2 regions of the Rossellomorea vietnamensis genome follow, and region 1 is predicted to be linked to the other one. Evidence: a T-box and tRNA genes for the amino acid it is inferred to sense, from the RefSeq annotation. Region 1 holds a T-box; the other holds one or more tRNA genes.
What was found. A T-box is a leader RNA that pairs with one kind of tRNA and senses whether it is charged. The one in region 1 lies ahead of tyrS (tyrosine--tRNA ligase), so its partner is inferred to be a tRNA-Tyr.
Positions count from the first base shown of each region.

Region 2: it has a tRNA-Tyr gene. The T-box ahead of tyrS (tyrosine--tRNA ligase) is inferred to sense a tRNA for this amino acid. The anticodon was not compared.

Region 1 covers NZ_CP104558.1:3,863,817-3,870,296, reverse strand. The annotation lists gene N5C46_RS19795 (sensor domain-containing diguanylate cyclase) at 1-1,470, opposite strand, end outside; gene N5C46_RS19790 (hypothetical protein) at 1,512-2,111, opposite strand; gene rpsD (30S ribosomal protein S4) at 2,449-3,051, shown strand; gene tyrS (tyrosine--tRNA ligase) at 3,170-4,432, opposite strand; T-box leader at 4,487-4,694, opposite strand; gene N5C46_RS19775 (transglycosylase domain-containing protein) at 4,872-6,480, shown strand, end outside.
Region 2 covers NZ_CP104558.1:2,665,120-2,671,599, reverse strand. The annotation lists rRNA gene N5C46_RS13755 (23S ribosomal RNA) at 1-1,097, shown strand, start outside; rRNA gene rrf (5S ribosomal RNA) at 1,250-1,366, shown strand; tRNA gene N5C46_RS13745 (tRNA-Asn) at 1,375-1,449, shown strand; tRNA gene N5C46_RS13740 (tRNA-Thr) at 1,452-1,524, shown strand; tRNA gene N5C46_RS13735 (tRNA-Glu) at 1,545-1,619, shown strand; tRNA gene N5C46_RS13730 (tRNA-Val) at 1,660-1,735, shown strand; tRNA gene N5C46_RS13725 (tRNA-Thr) at 1,789-1,864, shown strand; tRNA gene N5C46_RS13720 (tRNA-Tyr) at 1,878-1,961, shown strand; tRNA gene N5C46_RS13715 (tRNA-Gln) at 2,030-2,104, shown strand; tRNA gene N5C46_RS13710 (tRNA-Lys) at 2,109-2,181, shown strand; tRNA gene N5C46_RS13705 (tRNA-Ala) at 2,226-2,301, shown strand; gene rocF (arginase) at 2,552-3,454, shown strand; gene N5C46_RS13695 (aspartyl-phosphate phosphatase Spo0E family protein) at 3,511-3,672, opposite strand; gene sigW (RNA polymerase sigma factor SigW) at 3,839-4,402, shown strand; gene N5C46_RS13685 (anti-sigma factor family protein) at 4,418-5,047, shown strand; gene cdaA (diadenylate cyclase CdaA) at 5,283-6,119, shown strand; gene N5C46_RS13675 (CdaR family protein) at 6,112-6,480, shown strand, end outside.

The DNA.
Region 1 (6,480 bases):
ATCGTTGATGGATTTGAAGTCATCGATATCGATCAGGAGAAGGGTCCCCAGTTCATCCTTATTCATGGAGGATTCCATTTCATCATCCAAATAATTCCGTGCGAACAGTTTGGTCATGTGATCGGTGATGACCATATGCTCCAATTTTTCACGGAGGGTGGCATTGGTAATGGCCAGGGTGGAATGATGGATGAACGACTGCAGCAGCTTGTACATATCAAACGAAAACATATACGGTTCTTTATGGAGCACCACACAGAACCCGATCAGGGCTTCATTTTGAACCATAGGGGCAGCCATGATCGACGGAAAGGCGCCCGCCCCTTCAAAACGATCGCCGACATCCCCTAAAAAGATGGAGTCCCTCTCCTCTTCGATACGCTTCTTAACGTATGAAATAAAACTCCTGCCGATCTCTTCAAAAAAGACAGGGGAACTTTCGTCCAAAATGGTATATTCCCCTTTTTGAAGGAGGACGAACCCAATGGCCGATGCCTGAAAAGAACGCTTGATCTGTTTCTTTAAAAATTGGACCGTTTCAGATAAACGTAAATTCAAGTTTAATTGATGGGACGTTTCATTGATGAGCTGAAGATCGGTGATGAGCCTCTTTGACTGTTCATAGAGCTTGGCGTTCTCCAGGGCACTCCCGGCTGTATAGGCTAGTAGGCGGATGAACTCGATCTTCTGATCCGTAAAATCAAGGGAAGCGGATTCCACCTCAAGGACCCCGTAGATCCCCTGTTTCCCTTTTAGAGGGGCATAGAGAATATCTTCTTCGCCGGACTCAATGGTTCCGTTCACAAATGCCTGCATGGCCGATTCATTGGCACGCTCAAAATCGAAACTCTTAATGGGCAGTTCACCGAAGTCATGCCGGTCATTGGACAATAACAAACGGAACTCATCAATCGGAAATACCTGTTTCAACGTCTCGATGACCTGTACAAGGAGAGTATGAACGTCCCTCGTTGAATGGAAGATCTCTGTCACTTTGAATAATTCCCTATATCTTCTCTCGTCTTCTAGGACAGTCTGGATGCCGCCTGTATGCTGTAAAAACTGATTGCTTGCCTTCCAAAAGGAATGAAGCCAGCTTTCATCGGCCCACCTTTTCGAATCCTCCTTCTTCACTTGGAGGATCGCCAAAGGACTTCCATCACTCTTCGTAAAGTGAAACTTAATGGAAGAAAGGTCTTCTTTTTCTATTAAGATCGGCCTGAGAATATACTCCTCTGTCGCTTCAGCAAGTGTGAGGGGAACACCACCATTATGATGGGGTTGATATAGGAAATAGGCAGAATCGGTATAAAAATATAAAAATGCCTGATCGATTTCCAGGCAATCCTTTACAACCGTCAGCCACTTTTGCAATTGAACGGAATGATCTGCCCCTACTGACATTTCTTCATAGATTAAATCGAATAGCTTTGACTTGTATTCATGCAAAGCATGTTGGATAACGTACATTTTTCTCACCCACACCTGAAAGGTTTGTGAAACGAATTACATCACCGGCTCCTGGCCAGCACCATATCCTTTTGAAAGACAACGAGCCATACTGAATCGTCTTCTGATAAGGAATGGATTTCTTTCGGTTCCCCGCTTTTGTCTGTAAGATTCAGTCGGACATCACGAGAGCTCCGGGAAATGTTGATATATCCGGTGTCTTCCTGAATATGAAAGGGATGCCGGCTTGAAGTAACGGAAGACGGATCGCCATCCCGCTCCTGTAAAACCTCTAACGATTCGGAAAACAGGATCCATTTCCCCTCTTCCATTTGGACCCAGACCCCATTATGTTCCTTTGTAGTACGAAGCATTTTCACTGGATTGTGTAACGACACACTATGTAATACCTTAAAGTAATATTGGTTTTTTTGATCAATTTCATATATGACAAGGACCGGCTGCTCTTCTACCACTTTTGCCACTGCAATGACCGGGTTACGACCTTCGTCTCCCCTGGACAATACTTCAGCATGGATGGAGGGTTCGATCTCCTCGACTTTCCCCGATGAGGAGGAATAAAGGAAACCTCCCAATACGACCAGCAGACAGATACCGATCAATAGATATCGAAGAAATTTCTCTCTCTTTGATTCCTGCAAATCTGCTCACCTATTTAACATAATTTTCAACTTTTATTATATCACAACAAATGACTTATGAACTATTTTGTTTGTGCAATCCAGATCGCTCTTTTCAGGAATCTATAAAATACTTCCTTGACTTCTAATCTCTCGCATCATATAATATTCTTTGTGTAAAATAATGCAGCTTCAGTGAAGTCCTTTATGCTCGTATTTTGTTCCTCTTTTGTTGAGGTGTATCTTGTAACCCTCTGCTGCTAGGGCGAAGGTACATGAAAACAAAATGCACATAATTGTTTATTCACAGGTGTTTTTATTTTACAACAAAATAAAAACAATAAAGGAGGAGTCTCTCATGGCTCGATATACTGGCCCAAGCTGGAAATTATCTCGTCGTCTTGGAATCTCTCTAAGCGGTACGGGTAAAGAATTAGAAAAGCGTCCTTACGCTCCAGGACAACACGGTCCTAACCAACGTAAAAAAATCTCTGAATACGGTTTACAACTTCAAGAGAAGCAAAAACTTCGTCACATGTACGGAGTAACTGAGCGTCAATTCCGTAACCTATTTGACCAAGCTGGCAAATTACAAGGTAAACACGGTGAAAACTTCATGGCGCTACTTGAGTGCCGCCTGGATAACGTTGTTTATCGTTTAGGTCTTGCTCGTACTCGCCGTCAAGCACGTCAACTTGTTAACCACGGTCACGTTACAGTGAACGGATCTCGCGTAGACATCCCTTCATTCCGCGTACTTCCTGGTCAAACAATCTCAGTTCGTGAAAAATCACGTAACCTTGACATCATCAAAGAAGCGATGGAAGTGAACAGCTTTGTTCCTGAATTCCTAACTTTCGATGCTGACAAATTAGAAGGTACATTCACACGCGTTCCTGAACGTTCTGAATTACCAGCTGAAATTAACGAAGCTCTTATCGTTGAGTTCTACTCTCGTTAATCTTTGTACGAAGACACTGTCCACTATGTGGGCAGTGTTTTTTTGTGTATGTAAAAAAGCACGGCACCCGCTCCAAAATAAGAGAAACGGATACCGCACTGATAGATTGTATTTTCTATTATACGTACTGAACTCTGAAATATTTCTTCTTTCCGCGTCGGATGATGGTAAATTGTCCTTCGATCTTATCCCCTTCGCCCATTACATGCTGAAGATCCGTGATACGCTCACCGTTGATGTAGATGGCACCGTTTCCGACATCTTCACGTGCCTGACGCTTGGATGGCGAGATTTTCGCATTGACGAGGAGATCGATCAATCCGATTTCTTCTCCTTTTGCCTGTTCGAAAGAAGGAACATCTTTGAAGCCTTCCAGTATTTCAGAAGCTGATAATGACTTGATGTCACCACTGAATAGCGCTTGAGTGATACGGATCGCCTGATCAAGGGCTTCTTCTCCGTGAATCAGCTTCGTCATTTCTTCCGCAAGCGTCTTTTGTGCTTTGCGAAGATGAGGTTCTGTTTCAACGGATTGAGCCAATGCATCTATTTCTTCATGAGAAAGGAAGGTGAAGTACTTCAAGTATTTCACGACATCGGCGTCAGCCGCGTTGATCCAGAACTGGTAGAACTCATATGGAGACGTCTTCTTCGGATCGAGCCATACCGCCCCGCTTTCCGTTTTCCCGAATTTTGTTCCGTCCGCTTTCGTGACAAGTGGAATCGTGAAACCGAATGCCTTCGTTTCTTCCTCATGTGTACGTCTGATCAATTCAAGGCCGGTCGTGATATTCCCCCACTGATCACTTCCACCGATCTGCAGCTTGCAGTTGTAGTTGTCGTACAGATGATTGAAGTCCATCGCCTGCAGGATCGTATACGTAAATTCAGTGAATGAAATACCTGATTCCAGACGGGAAGAGATCGTATCTTTCGCCAGCATGTAATTCACACCCACATGCTTACCGAAATCACGAAGGAATGTGACAACGTCCATTGCTCCGATCCAGTCATAGTTATTCACCATCACTGCCCCATTTTCCCCTTCGAAATCAAAAATGCTCTGGAGCTGTCCTTTAATGCTCGCTACATTTCCCTGAATCGCTTCAACTGTCTGCAGTTTACGCTCTTCGTTTTTACCACTCGGGTCACCGATCAACCCTGTTGCCCCTCCAACCAGTACAAGTGGACGATGCCCTTGATTCTGGAAACGACGAAGTGTCAGGAATGGAAGCAGATGCCCGATATGCATGCTGTCCGCTGTCGGATCGATCCCGCAGTAAATCGAAATGCTTTCTTTATTCAATAAGTCCTTCAAACCTTCAGCATCTGTTTGCTGGTACGTGATCCCACGCCATTCCAAGTCTTTTAATAAATCCATCTCTCTTCCTCCTTTAAATTCAACGTGCAAACAACAAAAAAGTCCCTGCATATATGCAGGGACGCTGTCGCGCGGTACCACCCAAATTAAGGAATAACATCCTTCACTCATAGAGATAACGGCTCTCACCGTTTGCCGCTACTAAGGTTCACGGCAAAAGCTCCAGGATGTAATTCATCGGCCTTTTGTGTCAGTTCACAGCAACCACTGACTCTCTTCGTAACAGGGAAGGCAGACTACTTATTCCTCTCAATGCATGTATTATTTGTACAGTAATCCGATTGATGTCGGATGATCATTACAATCACTATATTAGGTTTTTACCATATTCCAAAATAATAGTCAACTAAACGCATGATAAAAGACCATTTTATTTGACTTTTTACGACAGCCTTCCTGTAATTATGCTATAATGGGAATGTTCTGGGGGGAATGATATATGAAGGAAAAATGGAACATATTACGTGAAAAATTAGACCCTGCAACCAGGTTCTTTTCAAATACTAGACTACAAAAACGAGCAAGAATTACATACGGTGTATTCTGGAACCTGTCTTTGATCCTGATCGTCCTCTTTGTATTGGGATTCGCATTTGCAGGAGGAGTCGGAGCGGGTTATTTCGCTTCACTCGTCAAGGAAGAACCAATCCGTCCTTATGACCAAATGAAAAAGGACATCTACAACTACGAAGAAACCTCTCGACTTTACTTCTCGGACGATGTCTATCTCGGGAAACTCCGGACCGACCTGGAACGGGAAGAAGTGAAGCTTGAAGATATTTCGAAAGATCTGCAGCATGCCGTCATTGCCACGGAAGATGAGTACTTCAACGAACATAACGGTGTCGTGCCTAAAGCGATCATGCGCGCCGTCCTACAGGAATTCACGAATTCAGCCACCCAATCGGGCGGGAGTACACTCACTCAACAGCTGATCAAAAATCAGATCCTCACGAATGAAGTTTCATTTGAAAGAAAAGCGAAAGAAATCCTTCTCGCTCTTCGCCTGGAAAGATTTTTTGATAAAGATGAAATACTGGAAGCGTATCTGAATGTAGCGACTCTTGGACGGAACTCATCCGGCCAAAACATCGCGGGCGTCCAATCGGCTGCCAAAGGGATCTTCGGAGTGGACGCAAAGGATTTGTCCCTGCCGCAGTCAGCCTTCATCGCAGGACTTCCACAGGCTCCCTTCTCTTACACGCCATTCAAGAATAATGGGGAGATCAAAGAGAATCTCGAAGCCGGGATGAGCCGGAAAAACACGGTCCTCTACCGGATGCACCGGGAAGGATACATCACGAAAAAGCAATATGACGATGCCGTTGCCTATGACATCTCAAAGGATTTCGTAAAACCAAAGCCATCACCTCGGGAGCAATATCCATGGCTCACTGCTGAACTTGAAAGCAGGGCAGTGGAAATCATGAAAAATGTGCTTGCCAAGGAAGATGGATATTCCGAACAGGATCTCGAAAACAATGATGAACTTGAAGACAAGTACCAGACGCTTGCTGACCGCAATGTTCGTCAAAGCGGGTATGAAATCCATTCAACCATCAACAAGAAGATTTATGATCAAATGCAAAAAACAAAGGATGCGTATGAGATGTACGGTCCGACTAAAACCAGAACGTTAAAAGACGCTGACACAGGGAAAGATGTAGAAATCGAAGAACCGGTTCAGGTCGGCGCCGTGATGATCGAGAACAAAACGGGCCGCATCATCAGCTTCATTGGCGGCCGTGATTTTAAATTGGAACAAATCAACCATGCCACTCAATCACACAGATCAAACGGCTCAACCATGAAGCCTTTGCTCGCTTACGGACCAGCACTCGAATACGGGTACATCTCACCGGGATCACCGATTCCTGATGTGGGCGTCAACATCAATGGCTGGAAACCGGAAAACTATTCGTTCAGGGAGCGCGGACTCTTCCCTGCAAGATTCGCACTGGCAGAATCATTGAATCTACCAGCGGTCAGAACGTATGCGAATATTTACAACCGGAATCCATTTAAAGAGTTTCTGTTGAAGATGGGCT
Region 2 (6,480 bases), 1.2 Mb from region 1:
AGCCGTAAGGCGAAGTATAGGGGCTGACGCCTGCCCGGTGCTGGAAGGTTAAGAGGAGTGCTTAGCGCAAGCGAAGGTGCGAATCGAAGCCCCAGTAAACGGCGGCCGTAACTATAACGGTCCTAAGGTAGCGAAATTCCTTGTCGGGTAAGTTCCGACCCGCACGAAAGGCGTAACGATCTGGGCACTGTCTCAACGAGAGACTCGGTGAAATTATAGTACCTGTGAAGATGCAGGTTACCCGCGACAGGACGGAAAGACCCCGTGGAGCTTTACTGTAGCCTGATATTGAATTTTGGTACAGCTTGTACAGGATAGGTAGGAGCCTTGGAAACCGGAGCGCCAGCTTCGGTGGAGGCATCGGTGGGATACTACCCTGGCTGTATTGAAATTCTAACCCGCGCCCCTTATCGGGGTGGGAGACAGTGTCAGGTGGGCAGTTTGACTGGGGCGGTCGCCTCCTAAAGAGTAACGGAGGCGCCCAAAGGTTCCCTCAGAATGGTTGGAAATCATTCGCAGAGTGTAAAGGCACAAGGGAGCTTGACTGCGAGACCTACAAGTCGAGCAGGGACGAAAGTCGGGCTTAGTGATCCGGTGGTTCCGCATGGAAGGGCCATCGCTCAACGGATAAAAGCTACCCCGGGGATAACAGGCTTATCTCCCCCAAGAGTCCACATCGACGGGGAGGTTTGGCACCTCGATGTCGGCTCATCGCATCCTGGGGCTGTAGTCGGTCCCAAGGGTTGGGCTGTTCGCCCATTAAAGCGGTACGCGAGCTGGGTTCAGAACGTCGTGAGACAGTTCGGTCCCTATCCGTCGTGGGCGCAGGAAATTTGAGAGGAGCTGTCCTTAGTACGAGAGGACCGGGATGGACGCACCGCTGGTGTACCAGTTGTCTTGCCAAAGGCATCGCTGGGTAGCTATGTGCGGAAGGGATAAGTGCTGAAAGCATCTAAGCATGAAGCCCCCCTCGAGATGAGATTTCCCATCACGTAAGTGAGTAAGATCCCTAGAAGATGACTAGGTAGATAGGTCAGAGATGGAAGCATGGCGACATGTGGAGTTGACTGATACTAATCGATCGAGGACTTAACCACAAAGAGTCATTATTTTAATGAACAACAATTGGTCGATATTCGGCTTTCTTGACATCAATCCTTTATCTAGTTTTCAGGGAATAAATTTTCATTTATACCTTGATTTTTATCGAAAATATTATATAATAATATTTGTCATTGTAAGCAATATGTCTGGTGATAATGGCGAAGAGGTCACACCCGTTCCCATGCCGAACACGGAAGTTAAGCTCTTCAGCGCCGATGGTAGTTGGGGGATCTCCCCCTGTGAGAGTAGGACGTCGCCAGGCCAAATCATTCCGCAGTAGCTCAGTGGTAGAGCTATCGGCTGTTAACCGATCGGTCGCAAGTTCGAATCTTGCCTGCGGAGCCATTGCTTCCATAGCTCAGCAGGTAGAGTGCTTCCATGGTAAGGAAGAGGTCACCGGTTCGAGCCCGGTTGGAAGCTTTTATTTTTTTTAACAAACCGGCCCATTGGTCAAGCGGTTAAGACACCGCCCTTTCACGGCGGTAACACGGGTTCGAATCCCGTATGGGTCACCAAAGTTTTTTGAGAAAGCAAAATAACTTACCATTACATAACGGAGGATTAGCTCAGCTGGGAGAGCATCTGCCTTACAAGCAGAGGGTCGGCGGTTCGATCCCGTCATCCTCCACCAAAGATTTTTGCGCCAGCAAAATATCTTTCCTTAAGCTCTTATCAATTCAATATGCCGGTGTAGCTCAACTGGTAGAGCAACTGACTTGTAATCAGTAGGTTGGGGGTTCAAGTCCTCTTGCCGGCACCATTGTTTTTTAGCTGGAGGGGTAGCGAAGTGGCTAAACGCGGCGGACTGTAAATCCGCTCCTTCGGGTTCGGCAGTTCGAATCTGCCCCCCTCCACCATTTTGTATATTTCAGTGTAAAATGGACATCCTATAAATGTCCCTTTTTTATGCCATTCACGTAATTATTGGGCTATAGCCAAGCGGTAAGGCATCGCACTTTGACTGCGACATGCGTTGGTTCGAATCCAGCTAGCCCAGCCATTACGAGCCATTAGCTCAGTTGGTAGAGCATCTGACTTTTAATCAGAGGGTCGAAGGTTCGAATCCTTCATGGCTCATCACACATTTTCTCACATCTCTTGGTGTGAGAATTTCTCTATATGGGGCCTTAGCTCAGCTGGGAGAGCGCCTGCTTTGCACGCAGGAGGTCAGCGGTTCGATCCCGCTAGGCTCCACCAAAGATATTTCTTAAATGCAAAAATATCTATCCGTTAATGAAGCGAAAAAATCATCATACATACGACATGATTAGACCTTGAATCTCTTAGGAGATTTGAGGTTTTTTTGTTTCACTAATATTCTTACATCCCATCATCAAAAACCCCTCTGTCCACGTATATATATACACAATCCTGTCCAGTTGAGTCATCGGTCTTACTAGGGATACAATAGGGACAGGACGTAAATTTTGAATAGGGGGAATTTTTGATGAAACGAAATATTTCAATTATTGGTGTACCGATGGATTTAGGTCAAATGCGCAGAGGTGTGGATATGGGACCGAGTGCGATTCGCTATGCCGGTATCGTTGAGCGACTTGAGAATCTCGGATATGACATCAAGGACCTGGGTGATATTGAGATCGGGCAGGCTGAACGTGTACATAATAATCCTGATACAAATTTACGAAATTTGAAAGCGGTTGCTGAAGCGAGTGAAACGCTTGCGGGTAAGGTGAATGATGTCATCGGCAGCGGGGATTTCCCATTGATCTTTGGTGGGGACCACAGTATTGCGATTGGAACATTGGCAGGGGTTTCTCCTCATTATGAGAACTTAGGGGTGATCTGGTATGATGCCCACGGTGATTTGAATACGGGAGATACCTCTCCGTCCGGGAATATTCACGGGATGCCCCTGGCTGTGAGCCTTGGGATCGGCCATGAGGATTTAACGGGTATCGGGCAAAGTTCACCAAAGATCAAGCCGGAGAACATCGTCATCATCGGAGCACGTTCTTTAGATGAAGGAGAAAGAGAGTTAATTAAGGAAAAAGGCATCAAAGTATATACGATGCATGAAATCGACCGCCTGGGAATGACAAGGGTAATGGAAGAATCCATTGATTACTTGAAGGGAAGAACGGATGGGGTTCATCTATCACTTGATTTGGACGGCCTGGATCCAAGTGATGCACCTGGAGTCGGGACGCCTGTCCTTGGTGGGATCAGCTACCGCGAGAGTCATTTGGCGATGGAGATGCTTGAGGAGTCTGGATTGATTACGTCTGCTGAATTCGTGGAGGTAAATCCCATCCTGGATGAGAAGAACAAGACAGCTACGGTTGCCGTTGCGCTGATGGGATCTCTTTTTGGAGAGAAGTTACTATAATAAATGTCAAAAAAGGCTGGAATCCTCTAAGGATTCCAGCCTTCATCTATTTCCCTTCAATGGTGCTTGACCACTTGATATTGATTTAACAGATCGTCAAGACGAGTACTCAAATCAACTACTTGCTCATCGGCAAAGGAAGACTTTAATGCTAGTTCGACCATTTGGCGACGGCAGTCTTCAATTTGAAATAATAAATCATTCATTCTTCTCCTCATTTCGAGATCCTCCCGCAATAGAAATATTAGTTCCTTTATACCCCTTTTCTAATAAATGTAAACACATTTCCCTAAAAATTTGTTAGGATAATAATATAAAAAAATTGAAACCTTTTGATAGGGTACTACGTATATAAATATAGCCGCATAGAGCGGAGGTTGTGAAATGGAAGCGTTAGTGAATAAACGGATAAAACAAGTATTGAAAGGTGATCAAAATGCCTTTGCAGAATTGGTCGAGCTTTATAAAGATAAAGTGTTCCAAATTTGCTTTCGGATGCTGGGGAATCGTCATGAGGCAGAGGATATCGCCCAAGAGGCATTTATTCGGGCATACGTAAATATCGAGACTTTTAATCAAAAGAGAAAGTTTTCGACATGGCTGTTCAGGATTGCGACGAATCTTTGTATCGACCGGATCAGGAAGAAAAAGCCGGATTACTTCCTGGATGCAGAGGTGGCAGGAACGGAAGGATTGACGATGTACTCACAGGTGGCTGCTGATGTTCAGCTCCCGGAAGATGAAGTGGAGAATATGGAGTTGCAGGAGACCATACAGAAAGAAATTTCCAAGTTGCCGGAGAAATATCGATCGGTCATCGTTTTAAAATACATTGAAGAGCTCCCGCTTCAGGAAATCAGCGAAATACTGGATTTACCGTTAGGAACGGTTAAAACGAGAGTACATAGAGGGCGAGAAGCCCTCAGAAAACAATTACGATCACTGTAGAGAGGGTGAGTGAACATGAAGCCTTGTCCTGAAGAAATCATTGACTATATGCACGATTATTTAGATGGAGACTTAAATAGGGAAAAAGAAGAAACGCTGAAACATCATTTGCAGGAATGCAGCGAGTGTCAGCACCATTTCCATGAATTGAAAAAAGCGATTGCGTTTGTACAAAGCACATCCCATATCAGTGCTTCTGCAGACTTTACAGATAAAGTCATGGCGGGATTACCGAAAGAGAAGAAGAAGATAGGGGTACAGAGATGGTTCCGTCACCACCCGTTACTTACGGCTGCGGCCCTGTTCCTGTTCTTTATGACAGGAAGTTTCCTTACCTCCTGGAATGATGAGGACTTCTCATTTACGAAAAATACTAAATTAGTCGTTCAGGATCATACGGTTGTCGTACCTGAGGGGGAAGTCGTAAAGGGTGATCTGACCGTCCGGAATGGTGATGTGAAAATAGAAGGAAAAGTCACAGGGAACGTGACAGTCATCAACGGTAATCAGTATCTGGCTTCTGCAGGCAGTGTGACAGGAGAAATCCATGAAATCGATGAGGCGTTTGAGTGGCTTTGGTACCAGATCAAAAAAGGTGCTAAAGACACGTTGGATTGGGGAAATTCGCAACTTGAAGAAAAGTAGGATAAAATAGAGGGGATGGAATGTAAGGTCCGTCCCTAAAGGGCTGACACTTATGATGTTCGTGTCAGTTTTTTTATGCAAAAACGTGAGTTCATGAAGAGAATAGAAAGAATCATGAAGCCGTGGGTGTCTTTCATTTGACAGTGATAAAATGTGCTATAATAGGAACGTTACGAAAATGGAGAAGCCACACATGGCGGCTTACGCTTTCGATTAAGCTATTGGAGGATGTAATATGCCGTTTATCGATATTTTTTCGGATTACTCCGCGCTGGATTATGTCTCTGATATTGTAGATATACTCGTTGTATGGTTTGTAATCTATAAACTGATCATGCTGATAAAAGGAACGAAAGCAGTACAATTATTAAAAGGTATTTTTGTCATCATCATTGTAAGGGGCCTGAGTAGTATCTTTGGTCTCGATACACTGGGGTGGATGATGGAACAAGCCCTCACATGGGGGTTCCTTGCGATCATCATCATCTTCCAGCCTGAACTCCGCCGGGCCCTTGAACAGCTTGGGCGTGGCCGATTGTTCTCAAGGACAGGGCTTCAGGAGGAAGAAGAGCAGGAACAGATGATTGAATCCATGACAAAAGCCGTAAGCTATATGGCAAAGCGGCGGATCGGGGCACTCCTTACTCTTGAGAGGGAGACGGGGATGAGTGATTATATTGAAACAGGTATACCCCTTGATGCGAAAATTTCGTCCCAGCTGCTCATTAATATCTTCATCCCGAATACACCACTTCATGATGGAGCGGTGATTGTACAAAAGAATCAAATCGCAGCAGCCGCATGCTATCTACCGTTATCAGAAAGTCCTTTCATCTCTAAGGAACTGGGAACAAGGCACAGAGCTGCACTTGGTGTCAGTGAAGTGACAGATAGTATCACCATCGTTGTGTCAGAAGAAACGGGAGCTATCTCCATTACGAAAAATGGGGAGTTGCATCGCGACCTCTCTCTGGAGCGCTTCAGGGAAATTCTTACGTTAGAGCTCATTGGCGATAAAACGAATGCTTCCTCGACAAAATGGAGCTTTAGGGGGAAGAAAGAAAATGGATAAATTCATGGAAAGCCGTTGGTTCATGCGTATCGTCGGACTCATGTTAGCTTTCATTCTTTATCTATCCGTGAACTTTGACGATATTCAGAAGACGGCCAACAATAGTAGCGGTACGTCCCAGAATGCGATTGAAACGATCCAGGATGTCCCGCTTGAAGTGTTCTACGATAGTGAGAACCTGGAAGTGTCAGGCTTGCCGGATACGGTGAACGTGACCGTGGAAGGATCAAAAGCGATTGTCCAACAGACGAAAACCCTGAAAGACTTTCAAGTATATGTTGATTTAAATGATATTGGAATAGGTGAACACCGGGTGGACATCCAAATTCAGAACATCTCTGATAAATTGGATGTGAAGATC